Regions from separate parts of the Rhizobium sp. BR 362 genome, predicted to be linked through region 2. Evidence: predicted binding sites of a transcription regulator. Region 2 holds the regulator's gene; each other region holds the start of a gene.
The links. The regulator PhoB, encoded in region 2, activates phosphate uptake and scavenging genes when phosphate is short. The targets are predictions, from matches to a motif close to TGTCATNNANCTGTCAT.

Region 1 (3,208 bases), on a different contig from region 2:
AACAACAAAACGGCAATGATGCCCATCGTTTTCTGCGCATCATTGCCACCATGTCCAAGCGAGTAAAGCGAGGCAGAGACGAATTGCAGGACGCGAAAGGTCCGGTCGACGGCGAATGGCGTCTGCCGCAGGAATAACCACGACACAACCAGGATCAGCAGCAAGGCGAGGAAAAAGCCAATCATTGGCGACAGGAAAATGGCAGAGACCGTTTTTGCCAGACCTGAAAACACAATGGCACTTCCGCCAGTCTTGGCCAAACCGGCGCCTACAAGTCCCCCGACAAGGGCATGCGACGAACTCGACGGAATGCCGAACAGCCACGTGATGACATTCCACACTATCGCGCCAGAAAGAGCAGAAAAGATTATCACAGGCGTCACAATAGCGGGATCGATGATGCCTGTGCCAAGCGTCTCCGCAACATGTAATCCGAAAAACAGGAAGGCGATGAAATTGAAGAACGCGGCCCAGAACACGGCATATTGCGGCCTTAGCACACGAGTCGAGACGATAGTTGCAATTGAATTGGCTGCGTCATGTAGGCCATTTAAAAAATCGAAGACAAGGGCAACCGCGACCAGTCCGATCAGAGCGGGCAAGACAAGGGTTGCGTTCATCAGACGTTCTCAATGACGATGCCGCTGATCTCATTGGCGACATCTTCGAACCGGTCAACAACCTTTTCCAATTCGCCATAGATTTCGCTGCCGATCAGATATGCCATGACATTGTTATTGCCGTGAGTGCGAAAGAGGTTTTTCAAGCCCTCTTCGTAAAGCTCGTCCGACTTGCCTTCAACACGCGTAACTTCTTCGGCGAGCCCGCCCAGCCGTGCGGAATTCGGCCCGATCTCGGCGAGCAATGGTATTGCTTCGGCGACAAGGCGGGCTGCCTGGGCAATCAGGACTCCCATCTCTCGCATCCCTGGCTCAAACGTATGTTGCTCGAAACGTCGGATAGTTTTGACCGTCTTATTGAGCATGTCGATCGCATCATCCATGGACTGGATCAGGTCCTTGATGTCGCCGCGATCGAAAGGCGTGATAAAGCTGCGGCGGATGGCAAGCAGCACCTCGCGGGTAATTTCGTCCGCCTGATGCTCAAGATCGATAATGCGGCGGCAGTGGCTTTCGATCTCGCCTTCGCCGGCAAGCATTGCCTCCATAGCCTCTGCTGCAGCGACACCTGCCCGGGAATGGCGCTCGAAGAGATGAAAGAACTTGTCCTCGCGCGGCAACAGCTTTTTGAACCAGCCCAGCATGTTCGATACCCGTCTACAGGATTGTCACAAAGCTGTCATAAATGAAAACGGCTTGGGGTAAAGGTTCGAAATCGCACCCATACATTTTTCATCCGAATTTAAGCGACTTATTTACCGTTATGACAGTTTTATAATGGCCACAGCGCGACAGGGTAATCCCGTGATACCCGCGCCATACGCGTTTGACGCCTTGCATGATGCTGAGCGCCAACTCCGTCTCTGCCGGTTCTATGATGCTAACGTGCGGATCACTTGAGTGATTACAAATGCTGACCGTCGTTTCAGCCCGCATCAGTGCAAAACTTGCGGCCCTCTCCGCGATCGGCATTCTAATGGTCGCGACCATGCTTCTGATTGTCCTTTATGGCGGCCAGAAGATTGCTGACCGGTCAGAGCTTCTGAAAAATCAGCTCGTTGTTTCCCGCAATTTGGTTGACGCGAAAGCATCTCTACGCGGCATGCTGATCGGCATTCGCGATCTCCGACTGGCGTCATCGCCTGAAGAAGTGACGAAGGCTGTCGACTACTTATCTGCACGCCATCATTCCGTGATCCACTATCTTGATGAGGCAGCCACCCAGCTAGACCAGACTGACCGGGACCGAGTGCAAACCCTCAAATCATTGAGCGAGGATTTCTTCGCTGCGACCGCCGACCTGGTCGATGTCGTGAAGATGAAATTGCAGAGCAAAGATACCTCTCCTGCCATTCAAGCTAAGGCAACAGAGACTCAGGCAAAACTTCTGGCGACTTCCGATCAGGCAGCCAAACTGTTCGATGAGGGCGTGGACGCCGCGAAAAGGCTTGCGAGCCAGGCTGACGAAGATGCGAATGCAGCCGCAAAGCTGATCTTACGACTCAATCTTGGCATTGGGTTGCTGGCGATCGCCACGTTGTTCATCTCCGCCCTTTACGGCTCAAAGGCGATTGTCAGCCCAATTACCGTTTTGACCAACAGCATGGGTGTGCTCGCCGAAGGAAATCTGGAAGTGCCCGTTTGCTACGTCAGCCGTCATGACGAAATCGGCGCTATGGCGCGAGCGGTGGAAGTTTTTAAGCAGAATGGTATCAAAGTTCGGGATTTGAATGCCCAGGAAGCGGCTTTACGGGCTAAAAGCGCCGACCTGCAGGCAAGCATTGGTGCGGTCGTCTCCGCGGCAGTTGCGGGAAATTTCAAACAGCGGATCACAAAGGTCTATGACAATCCGGATCTCAACCGTTTTGCCACCGGCGTCAACGAATTGGTGGCCTCTGTTGATAACAGCATCGCTGAAACCCGCCGGATTGTCGCAGCCCTTGCAGAGGGAGATCTGACCGAAATGATGCGAGGAGAATTCGAGGGGGTTTTTGGCGAGCTGAAGGACAACGTCAACGCGACGGTGGCCAATTTGCATTCCATACTCGGCGAAGTGTCCGGCGCAGTCGAAACCGTCAATAGCAATACCACGGAGATGCGGACTGTATCCGACAGCCTGTCCAAGCGCACCGAGCAACAAGCAGCCGCGCTCGAAGAAACGTCTTCGGCGCTCGAGGAAATCACTGTCGCAGTGAAGAATTCCACGGCACGGGCGCTGGAAGCCAGCCATATGGTCGACGAAGCACGCAAGAGCACTGAAGAATCAAGTTCGGTCGTTAAGCAAGCCATTGCGGCGATGGGCAGGATTGAGCAAGCCTCCGGCGAGATTGGTCAAATCATCAACGTCATTGATGAAATCGCTTTCCAGACAAACCTGCTTGCTTTGAATGCGGGCGTCGAGGCCGCCCGTGCGGGCGATGCCGGCAAGGGCTTTGCGGTCGTTGCCCAGGAAGTTCGCGAGTTGGCGCAACGATCTGCGAATGCCGCGAAGGATATCAAGGCGCTGATCAATCGCTCCAGCGATGAGGTTACCGTCGGCGTGAAGCTGGTCACCGCGACGGGGTCAGCCCTGGCGACGATCGAACGTC
Region 2 (3,208 bases):
TTGCACTGCGATGTCAACAAAACTGGCGATTTAGCAGGTGCGGCAGAGCGCCTCTTGGCAGAGGCCATGTCTTCGACAACTTATATTGCATAAATGCCACTCACGTATAGCAAGTTGGGGAAAACCTCGAAATCGATTCCTCAAGATTCCCGCGACTCTTGTCACGGAGTCAGCCTCACACTAGGTTAAAAACCAATTACTAGACTGCATGCGGCGGAACTAGTCACCACAATTTTTAAGCGTTTCACGCCTCGACCCAATGCGAGGCAATGGTGAGGGATTCTGCCATCAGAAACGCGACAGCGGAGACAGGGCATGAATTGGACAGACGAACGCGTCGAGAAGCTGAAAAAGCTGTGGTCCGAAGGTTTGAGCGCCAGCCAGATCGCGGCACAGCTCGGTGGTGTCAGCCGTAATGCCGTCATTGGCAAAGTGCATCGCTTGAGCCTGCCGGGCCGAGCGAAAGCCGGTGGCGCAGCAACCGCAGCTCGAGCGCCGAAGCGCAATACCTCGGCCCCGCGGGCGCCGAATTACGCCTCGCGCGTTGCAACCCGCACGGTTACCCGCCAGCAGGGTGCGACGATGCTCAAGGAAGAGGTCGAGATCGATACGGTCCACGAGATCGAATACCGTCCGGCTGCCAATGTGGTCGTTCCGATCTCGCGCCGCCTCGGCCTGACGGAGCTCACAGAGCGCACGTGCAAGTGGCCGGTCGGCGACCCGCTGAAGGACGATTTTCACTTCTGCGGCAATGACAGCCCGGACTCTTCGCCCTACTGCACCTATCATCAGCGGCTGGCCTACCAGCCGGTGCATGACCGGCGTCGGGCCGCGCACTAAACCAGTGCTAACCACATGAAAAACGGGCCGAAAGGCCCGTTTTCTGTTTCCGCCCTGTCCGATGACCGGTCGAGTTGCCCCGATCAGGCCTCCATGGAATAACCCGCGCCGCGAACGGTACGGATGACATCCTGCATATTGGAGAAATTGAGCGCCTTGCGCAGGCGGCCGACATGCACGTCGACGGTGCGTTCGTCGACATAGATATCATGCCCCCATACGCCGTCGAGCAATTGGGAGCGCGAAAAGACGCGGCCGGGCGAGGACATCAGGAATTCCAGCAGCCGGAATTCCGTCGGCCCCAACCGCACTTCGCGGCTCTTGCGGTGGACACGATGGGTCTCGCGGTCCAGCTCGATATCGCCGCAGCGCAGTACCGTCGACAGAACCTCGGGGCGGGCGCGGCGCAGCATCGCCTTGACGCGGGCCATCAGCTCCGGCGTCGAAAACGGCTTGACCACATAGTCGTCTGCGCCGGTGGAAAGGCCGCGCACCCGCTCGCTCTCTTCACCGCGGGCCGTCAGCATGATGATCGGCAGGCGCTCCGTCTCCGGCCGCATACGCAGCCGGCGGCAGAGCTCGATGCCGGACACGCCAGGGAGCATCCAATCGAGGATCAGAAGATCGGGGATGCGCTCCTGGAGGCGCAGCTCGGCTTCGTCGCCTCTCAGGATGGTGTCGACCTCGAAGCCTTCCGCCTCGAGATTATAGCGCAGCAGAACGCTTAGCGCTTCCTCGTCTTCTACAACAGCTACTCTCGGAACCATGCGCCTCTGGTCTCCTTCTCTTGGGGTCTACTTTATTCCGTCACCGCACCCACGGTGTTGGCGGTATCGTCCTTCGGACGCTCGCCTTCCGGCTGGGCGCCGGTCGCCATGTAATAGATCGTCTCGGCAATGTTGGTGGCATGATCGCCGATGCGCTCGATGTTCTTGGCGCAGAAGAGAAGATGCGTGCAGGTGGTGATGTTGCGCGGATCTTCCATCATGTAAGTCAGCATTTCGCGGAAGAGCGAGGTGTACATGGCATCGATTTCCTCGTCGCGCTCACGGATCGACACGGCCTTGTCAGGCGAACGGGTCGTGTAGACGTCGAGCACTTCCTTGAGCTGAACGAGGGCCAGTTCGGAGAGATGTTCGATGCCGCGGGCGAGACGACGCGGAACGCCGGTGCCCTGCACGGCGATGACGCGCTTTGCGGTGTTCTTGCCGAGATCGCCGACGCGCTCCAGATCGGAGGCAATGCGGATGGAGCCCATGATTTCACGAAGGTCGGCAGCCATCGGCTGGCGGCGAGCGATGGTGACGATCGCCTTGTCGCCGACTTCGCGTTCTGCATGGTCGAGAATGACGTCGTCGGAAATGACCTTCTGCGCCAGGGCGGCATCGCCGTTGACCAGCGCGCGAACGCTGTCGCTGACCATCTGCTCTGCCAGGCCGCCCATTTCGGAAATGCGGCGCGTCAGGAATTTCAGGTCTTCGTCATATGCAGAGAGAATGTGTGTAGAGACCATTTTTCTATCCTCAAGGTGAATGATGTGAAGAAAGCCGCGCGGGGAGCATCATCAGCCAAAACGGCCCATGATGTAATCCTGCGTGCGGAAATCATCGGGATTGGTGAACATCTTATCGGTATCGTTCTCCTCGACCAGATGACCGAGATGAAACATTGCGGTGCGCTGCGAAACGCGGGCTGCTTGCTGCATGGAATGCGTCACGATGACGATCGTGAAATTTTCCCGCAGCTCATGAATGAGTTCCTCGACTTTGGCGGTGGCGATCGGATCGAGCGCCGAGCACGGCTCGTCCATGAGAATGACCTCCGGACTGACGGCGACGGCGCGGGCGATGCAGAGGCGTTGCTGCTGGCCGCCGGAAAGGCTGGTGCCGGCCTCGAAAAGCCGATCCTTCACCTCGCCCCAGAGCCCGGCCTTCTGCAGGCTGGTTTCGACGATATGGTCGAGATCGGCCTTGGACCGATGCAGCCCGTGGATACGCGGGCCATAGGCGACATTCTCGTATATCGACTTCGGAAACGGATTGGGCTTCTGGAACACCATGCCGACGCGGGCGCGCAGCTCGACGACATCGATGGCGTTGTCATAGACATCCTGATCGTCGAGCATGATCTTGCCGGTGACGCGGCAGGTGTCGATCGTGTCGTTCATGCGGTTGAGGCAACGCAGGAAGGTGGACTTGCCGCAGCCGGAGGGGCCGATCAGCGCGGTGACGGTATTGGCGCGAATGTTCAGATCCACGTCGAACAGCGCGCGCTTGTCGCCGTAGTGGACCGACACGGCCTGGCCGATCATCTTGTAGGGGATCGTCATCATCTTCTTGGCCAGTGCTTTTTCGCTCGCGGCTTCCGT
Region 3 (3,208 bases), on a different contig from region 2:
CAACGACATGTCGATCGCGCCGCCGACCGGCGCCATGAGCGCCTATCTCGCGCGCCTCGCCTCCGGCCGCACCTATATGGGCTTTCGCGATTTCGGAAAGAAGCTGACCGCTTATCTCGGCAAGAATGTCGACCGCGCCATTACCCGCGCCGTGGAGCATGCACGGGGCTACGTCACCGGCGGGACGATGTTCGAGGAGATGGGTTTCTACCATATCGGCCCCATCGATGGTCATTCCTTCGACCATCTGCTGCCGGTGCTGCGGAATGTGCGGGACCATGCGCAGGGGCCGGTGCTGATCCATGTCGTAACGCAGAAGGGCAAGGGCTATCCGCCCGCCGAAGCGGCGGCCGACAAATATCATGGCGTCAACAAGTTCGACGTCATCACCGGTGCACAGGCCAAGGTAAAGCCGAATGCGCCGAGCTATACCAGCGTCTTTGCGGATGCCCTCGTGCAGGAAGCCATGCTCGACGAGAAGATCGTCGGCATTACCGCTGCCATGCCGAACGGCACCGGGCTCGACAAGCTGCAGGAATTTTTCCCGTCCCGCTGCTTCGACGTCGGTATTGCCGAGCAGCATGCCGTCACTTTCGCGGCTGGCCTCGCCGCCGAGGGTTTCAAACCGTTCGCCGCCCTCTATTCGACCTTCCTGCAGCGCGCCTATGACCAGGTGGTGCATGATGTTGCGATCCAGGGCCTGCCGGTGCGCTTCCCGATCGACCGCGCCGGCTTCGTCGGCGCCGACGGGCCGACGCATGCCGGCTCCTTCGATACGGCCTTCCTCGCCAGCCTGCCCGGTTTCGTGGTCATGGCCGCCGCCGACGAGGCGGAGCTGAAGCATATGGTGCGCACGGCCGCCGCCTATGATCTCGGCCCGATCTCCTTCCGCTATCCGCGCGGCGAAGGCGTCGGCATCGAGCTGCCGGAACGCGGCGAAATTCTCCAGATCGGCAAGGGCCGCATCGTCAAGCAGGGTTCGAAGGTGGCGCTGCTGTCCTTCGGCACGCGCCTCGCCGATAGTCTCGCCGCCGCCGAGGATCTCGACGCCGCCGGCCTGCCGACAACGGTTGCCGACGCCCGCTTCGCCAAGCCGCTGGACCACGATCTCATTCGCCAGCTTGCCAGCCATCACGAGGTGCTCATCACCATCGAAGAAGGCTCTGTCGGCGGCTTCGGCAGCCAGGTCATGCAATTCCTCGCCACCGAAGGCCTGCTCGACAATGGCCTCAAGATCCGCGCGCTGGTCATGCCCGACATCTGGATGGAGCAGGCAAAGCCCGAAGTCATGAACGCCAAAGCCGGCCTCGACCGAGCCGGCATCGTGCAGACGGTGTTCAAGGCGTTGGGCCGCAGCCGGATTATCGAGGCTGCCGGGTAAGCTCGGCTAAACTCGCCATCAATCTACCGTTAGTCCGAGGCCTGAAGCTTCCGGCACATGATATGTCATGCGTGTTGGGATCGGCCCGGGTCTTCCGGGTCATCTCTGGTGTTCGGCTTGCTTTACCTTCCCTCTTGCCGCAATCATTCATCCATCTGTCATGAACAAAGCGGAACTTGCAGCAATGCAGGAACGGGCATGTTTGCGTTTTTAGGAGCGATCATGCCTTCGACTGTTATCGTTAGCTGCCATCGACAAGCGGAGAGAACCTTGCGCAATCCAGACAAAGAACACGAGCATTCCGATTGGCTTGAAGCGGAATTGGCCGATACGCTAGATGAAGACTACGAATTGGAACTTTCGGAACCGGCTCTCTCCGAAGAGATCCGAAAGATCTACCAGAAGGTGCATCCGGCTGCGATGCCGCGCATCGAATACTTCCGCGCCTTGCTGTCGCTGCAAGCCGAACTGATCAAGCTGCAGGATTGGGTGACCTATCACAAGGAGAAGGTCGTCGTGATCTTCGAGGGTCGCGACTCGGCGGGCAAAGGCGGAGCCATCAAGCGGATCACCCAGAGGCTCAACCCACGCGTTGCCAGGGTCGTCGCGCTACCGGCGCCATCCGATCGCGAAAAGACGCAATGGTATTTCCAACGCTACGTACCCCATCTGCCGGCGGGCGGCGAGATCGTTCTCTTCGACCGGTCCTGGTACAATCGCTCCGGTGTCGAGCGTGTGATGGGCTTTGCGACGGAAGATCAGGTCGAACAGTTCTTCAACGACGTGCCCGAGTTCGAACGCATGCTGGTTCGCTCCGGAATCCGGCTTGTCAAATACTGGTTTTCGATCACCGACGAAGAGCAGCAGCTTCGCTTCCTCGTGCGCATCCATGATCCCCTGAAGCAGTGGAAGCTGTCGCCGATGGATCTGCAATCCCGCGTGCGGTGGGAAGCCTATACGAAGGCCAAAGAAGAAACCTTTGCGCGCACGAACATTCCGGAAGCACCCTGGCATATCGTCGAGGGCAACGACAAGAAGCGCGCCCGCCTGAACTGCATCGACCATCTGCTCAAGCAAATTCCCTATGAGGACGTGCCTCACGAGGACATCACCCTACCGGAGCGGATCTTCAATCCCAACTACGAGCGCAAGGTCCTGCCGCCGGAGCTTTATGTTCCGTCCAAGTATTGAGGAACGCAGCGCTGGCTATAACCATCTTGCCGGTTGTCGCTAACTGGGATCTGTCTCGCCTCGAAATAAGCGAGACAGATCGTCGTTCGAAACAGTCTACGCCCGAGCCTCCGGTGCCCGGTAAAAAGAGCGGAGGAGGTCGGCGTCAGAAAGACGCCTTGCTCAAAATTCCTCCCACTCATCCCGGGCAACTGCCGCGGTAGCGGCCTTACCGCCAAACACCTTTGCAACCGTCCGGCCCAATGCCCTTGCAGGGGAAGCGGCCGGCCGCGACTGGGCGGTGACGGCCGCCGGGCGCTTGGATTCGCGGGGCATGTCATTCAGACGGAACTGGTGCAGGAGTTCGTTGAGGGAGGCAGCCTCGCGGGCGAGTGCATGGCTCGCCGCCGTCTGTTCCTCGACCATGGCGGCATTCTGCTGCGTGCCCTGGTCCATGTTGTTGACGGCGGTGTTGATCTCCTGGAGGCCCGTCGACTGTTCGCGGGTGGCAATGACGATGGCGCCGACGTGGCGGTTGATCTCCTGCACTTCCGAAACGATCAGTTCCAACGCCTTGCCGGTCTCTCCGACCAGCGACACGCCGGTGTTGACCTGATCGCTCGACGTGTTGATCAGCGCCTTGATTTCCTTGGCGGC
Region 4 (3,208 bases), on a different contig from region 2:
TCTTCGCCGGCGTCGAATACGGCAACGGTTCGTCGCGCGACTGGGCTGCCAAGGGCACGAACCTGCTCGGCGTACGCGCCGTGATCGCCCAGTCCTTCGAGCGTATCCACCGCTCGAACCTGGTCGGCATGGGCGTTATCCCCTTCGTCTTCGAGGACGGCACCACCTGGGCAAGCCTCGCCCTGAAGGGCGACGAGCTAGTCACGATCGAAGGCCTGGAACATATCAAGCCGCGTGAACGCAAGATCGCCAAGATCACCTATGGCGACGGCACGGTGAAGGACGTTCCGATCATCTGCCGCATCGATACGCTGGATGAGGTGACCTACGTCAACAACGGCGGCATCCTGCAGACCGTTCTGCGCGATCTCGCGGCCTGATTGGCATTGAAATGACTTATACACGCCGCCGGAGCACAGCTCTCCGGCGGTGTCTTGTTTTTCACGCCGATGTGTACGACGCTAACCTCTCCGGGCCTCCGTCTCACCCCTTCGTGACTTTGCGTCATCGTGCTTAGCGATTATCTCTTGTTTCAGATTTATCAGGCTTGATGAGGCCCTTCGGATATCCTGAGAAGCGCTAAGCGGTTCGGGTGTCCCGCCAGCACATGGCTTTAGAGGTCTGAGAAAGAGGTAAAACGGCATGCGCTTACGGTTTTTGGTTCCACTTCTAGCAGGCATCGCGCTCGCAAGTTCGCTGCATGCGCAGGAGCTTGCCAAAATCAAGGGCGTCGTCGAACTCTTCACGTCTCAGGGCTGCGCCTCCTGCCCGCCGGCCGATGCTGCGTTTCAGAAGCTGATCCGCCAGGGCGACGTCGTCGCACTCGCCTATCACGTCGATTATTGGAATTATCTCGGCTGGAACGACACGATGGCGTCCAAGGACAATACGGCTCGGCAATATGCCTATGCCCGTACGCTCGGCCGCAGCGGGGTCTATACGCCGCAGGCGATCATCAACGGCCGCGACCATCTGAACGGTGCCGATCTAAACGCCATCAACGTCAAGATCGACGACTTCCAGCGGCAGGGCAAGGGCCTGACGGTCCCCGTCAGTGCTGCGATGAAGGGCGATGAACTGGAGATCAAGATCGGCGCTGGTCAGGGCCGGGCCAATGTGGTTGTCGCTTATTTTGACAGGGAACAGCAGGTGTCTCCGAAGGCCGGCGAAAATAGCGGCCAGCAGATTACCTATCTCCACTCGGTTTCGGACGTCGAGACTGTCGGCATGTGGGACGGCAAGGAAATGAATGTCGTGCTGCCCGCCAATGTCTTGGAGAGAACCGGCCGGCGTGGCCTTGCAGTTCTGCTGCAGTCCTCGACGCCATCCGGCGACCCGGCGGCGATTATCGGCGCGACCGTGCTGACGATCGGGACCGACGGCTGATCTGCATTTTCGACATCAGTCGAAGTTCGCGGCTTCGGCTGGAGCCGTAAGTCCTCTCTTTCGGCTGGAGCCGAAAAGTCCTCTATTTCGGCTGGAGCCGAAAAGAGGGGAGTGCCCGGCGAGGGCGCATTCGGGGCTGGGGTTCGGTCGACACGCCCCCGACCGGGCTCGGTCTGGCGCGGCGGCACCAAACCGAGCCCTATAGTTCCGCTAAATGGGGCGTGGTTTTGACTGAAATACGGCGGCCCCAAGATGCTTTCCTGCAAGCGCAAGAAATTGTGAGTGGCTCCTGGTCTTGCAATTTGGTGTGGCTGAGGCAAACTGTCATCTTCTTGTCATGACACAACCCCTGGGGGATTGATGACTGATCAGCCGGAATTGCGACACGGCGAAAGCCGTTCCGTCGACACCACTTCTTCCGTCGTCGTTGATCTCAGAGAATACAAACAGAGTAGGGACCCGCTGCCGGTGACCTTCCATCGCAGGGAGCTGGACGCGATCCTGTGGATCTACGGCCGCATGGTCGGCGAGGGCGAATGGCGGGACTACGCCATCGACCATCTCCGGGAAAAGGCGGTTTTCTCTGTCTTCAAGCGCTCGGGCGAGCTGCCACTCTTCCGCATCGAGAAAAATCCCAAGCTCGCCGCCAAGCAGGGTGCGTTTTCGGTGATCAATACCAACGGCATGATCCTGAAGCGCGGCCATGACCTGAACCAGGTGCTGAAGGTTTTCGATAAGCAGCTCAAGCTTGTTGAGAAGTAGTTTCTCTTCACTGGCTATATGTTTGCGGAGAGTGCGGTACCCCCTCTGTCACTGTCGTGACATCTCCCCCACAAGGGGGAGATCATTGGGGGTTTGCCGATCGTCACCCACAAAACAACAAACGGCAATTTCAACAGGTTCGATGTTTGTTTGAGGCAATAGGGCGCTACGGATTACTAATCACCCCCTTGTGGGGGAGATGCCAGCGAAGCTGACAGAGGGGGGTATCAGGGGCTCGGCATATAAGCAGGCCGATACTACCCCCCAAACAACGTCCCCGGATAGACTGAGGGATCCGGGTCGGTTTCCGCGCCCTCGCCCAGCACCTTTTGCATCAACATCGTGTCCAGCCAGCGGCCGTGCTTGTAGCCGGTGCCCTTCAACAGGCCCGTCTCCGTAAAGCCGGCGGCGCGGTGAAGGGCGACGGAGGCCGGGTGGGCGCCGCCAATGACGGCGATCATCTGGCGGAAGCCGAGGGTCTGGCAGGTTTCCACCAGACTTGCCAGCAGCGCTTTGCCGATGCCACGGCCGCGCGCTTCGGGCGCGAGATAGATCGAATCCTCCACCATCCAGCGGTAGGCCGGGCGCGTGCGAAATGCGGAGGCGTAGGCATAGCCCAGAAAGGCGCCGTCCTCGCCTTCGGCGGCGATATAAGGGTAACCCTTGTCGCGGATCGCCTGGAAACGGCCCGCCATCTCCTCTTCGCCGGGCGGGACGATCTCATAACTTGCCGTGCCGTTCAAAACGGAGTCGCGATAGATGGCGGTGATGAAGGGAAGGTCGGCTGATGTGGCGTTGCGAAGGCGGAAGGACATCTGCGTTTTATTGCCTGATCTGCGATTTCAAGAAGCAGATATAAAGCCGCGTGCGAAGCCGCAAGGCAAATAGAAAAGGCGGCCGGAGCCGCCTTTTCGAGCGATCATTCATGTCGCAGCAGTTATTTGCGGTTGCCCATAAACTGCAGCAGGAACATGAACAGGTTGATGAAGTCTAGGTAGAGCGTCAGCGCGCCCATGATCGCCTTGCGGCCAGCAACGGCAACGTCGTCGGCTTCATAGTA

Region 1: the regulator PhoB is predicted to act here: its motif matches at 1,287-1,303, upstream of QDY28_RS25970 (DUF47 domain-containing protein).
Region 3: the regulator PhoB is predicted to act here: its motif matches at 1,527-1,543, upstream of ppk2 (polyphosphate kinase 2).
Region 4: the regulator PhoB is predicted to act here: its motif matches at 1,709-1,725, upstream of QDY28_RS24505 (DUF2794 domain-containing protein).

Annotation. Positions count from the first base shown of each region.
Region 1 covers NZ_JARWGH010000034.1:50,914-54,121, forward strand. Annotated here, with positions in the region: gene QDY28_RS25965 (inorganic phosphate transporter) at 1-620, opposite strand, end outside; gene QDY28_RS25970 (DUF47 domain-containing protein) at 620-1,264, opposite strand; gene QDY28_RS25975 (methyl-accepting chemotaxis protein) at 1,531-3,208, shown strand, end outside.
Region 2 covers NZ_JARWGH010000004.1:406,311-409,518, reverse strand. Annotated here, with positions in the region: gene QDY28_RS08590 (GcrA family cell cycle regulator) at 316-840, shown strand; gene phoB (phosphate regulon transcriptional regulator PhoB) at 924-1,607, opposite strand; gene phoU (phosphate signaling complex protein PhoU) at 1,640-2,353, opposite strand; gene pstB (phosphate ABC transporter ATP-binding protein PstB) at 2,405-3,208, opposite strand, start outside.
Region 3 covers NZ_JARWGH010000003.1:138,919-142,126, reverse strand. Annotated here, with positions in the region: gene dxs (1-deoxy-D-xylulose-5-phosphate synthase) at 1-1,381, shown strand, start outside; gene ppk2 (polyphosphate kinase 2) at 1,652-2,572, shown strand; gene QDY28_RS05000 (methyl-accepting chemotaxis protein) at 2,735-3,208, opposite strand, start outside.
Region 4 covers NZ_JARWGH010000029.1:35,494-38,701, reverse strand. Annotated here, with positions in the region: gene acnA (aconitate hydratase AcnA) at 1-380, shown strand, start outside; gene QDY28_RS24510 (DUF1223 domain-containing protein) at 643-1,386, shown strand; gene QDY28_RS24505 (DUF2794 domain-containing protein) at 1,747-2,148, shown strand; gene QDY28_RS24500 (GNAT family N-acetyltransferase) at 2,406-2,963, opposite strand; gene QDY28_RS24495 (Bax inhibitor-1/YccA family protein) at 3,086-3,208, opposite strand, start outside.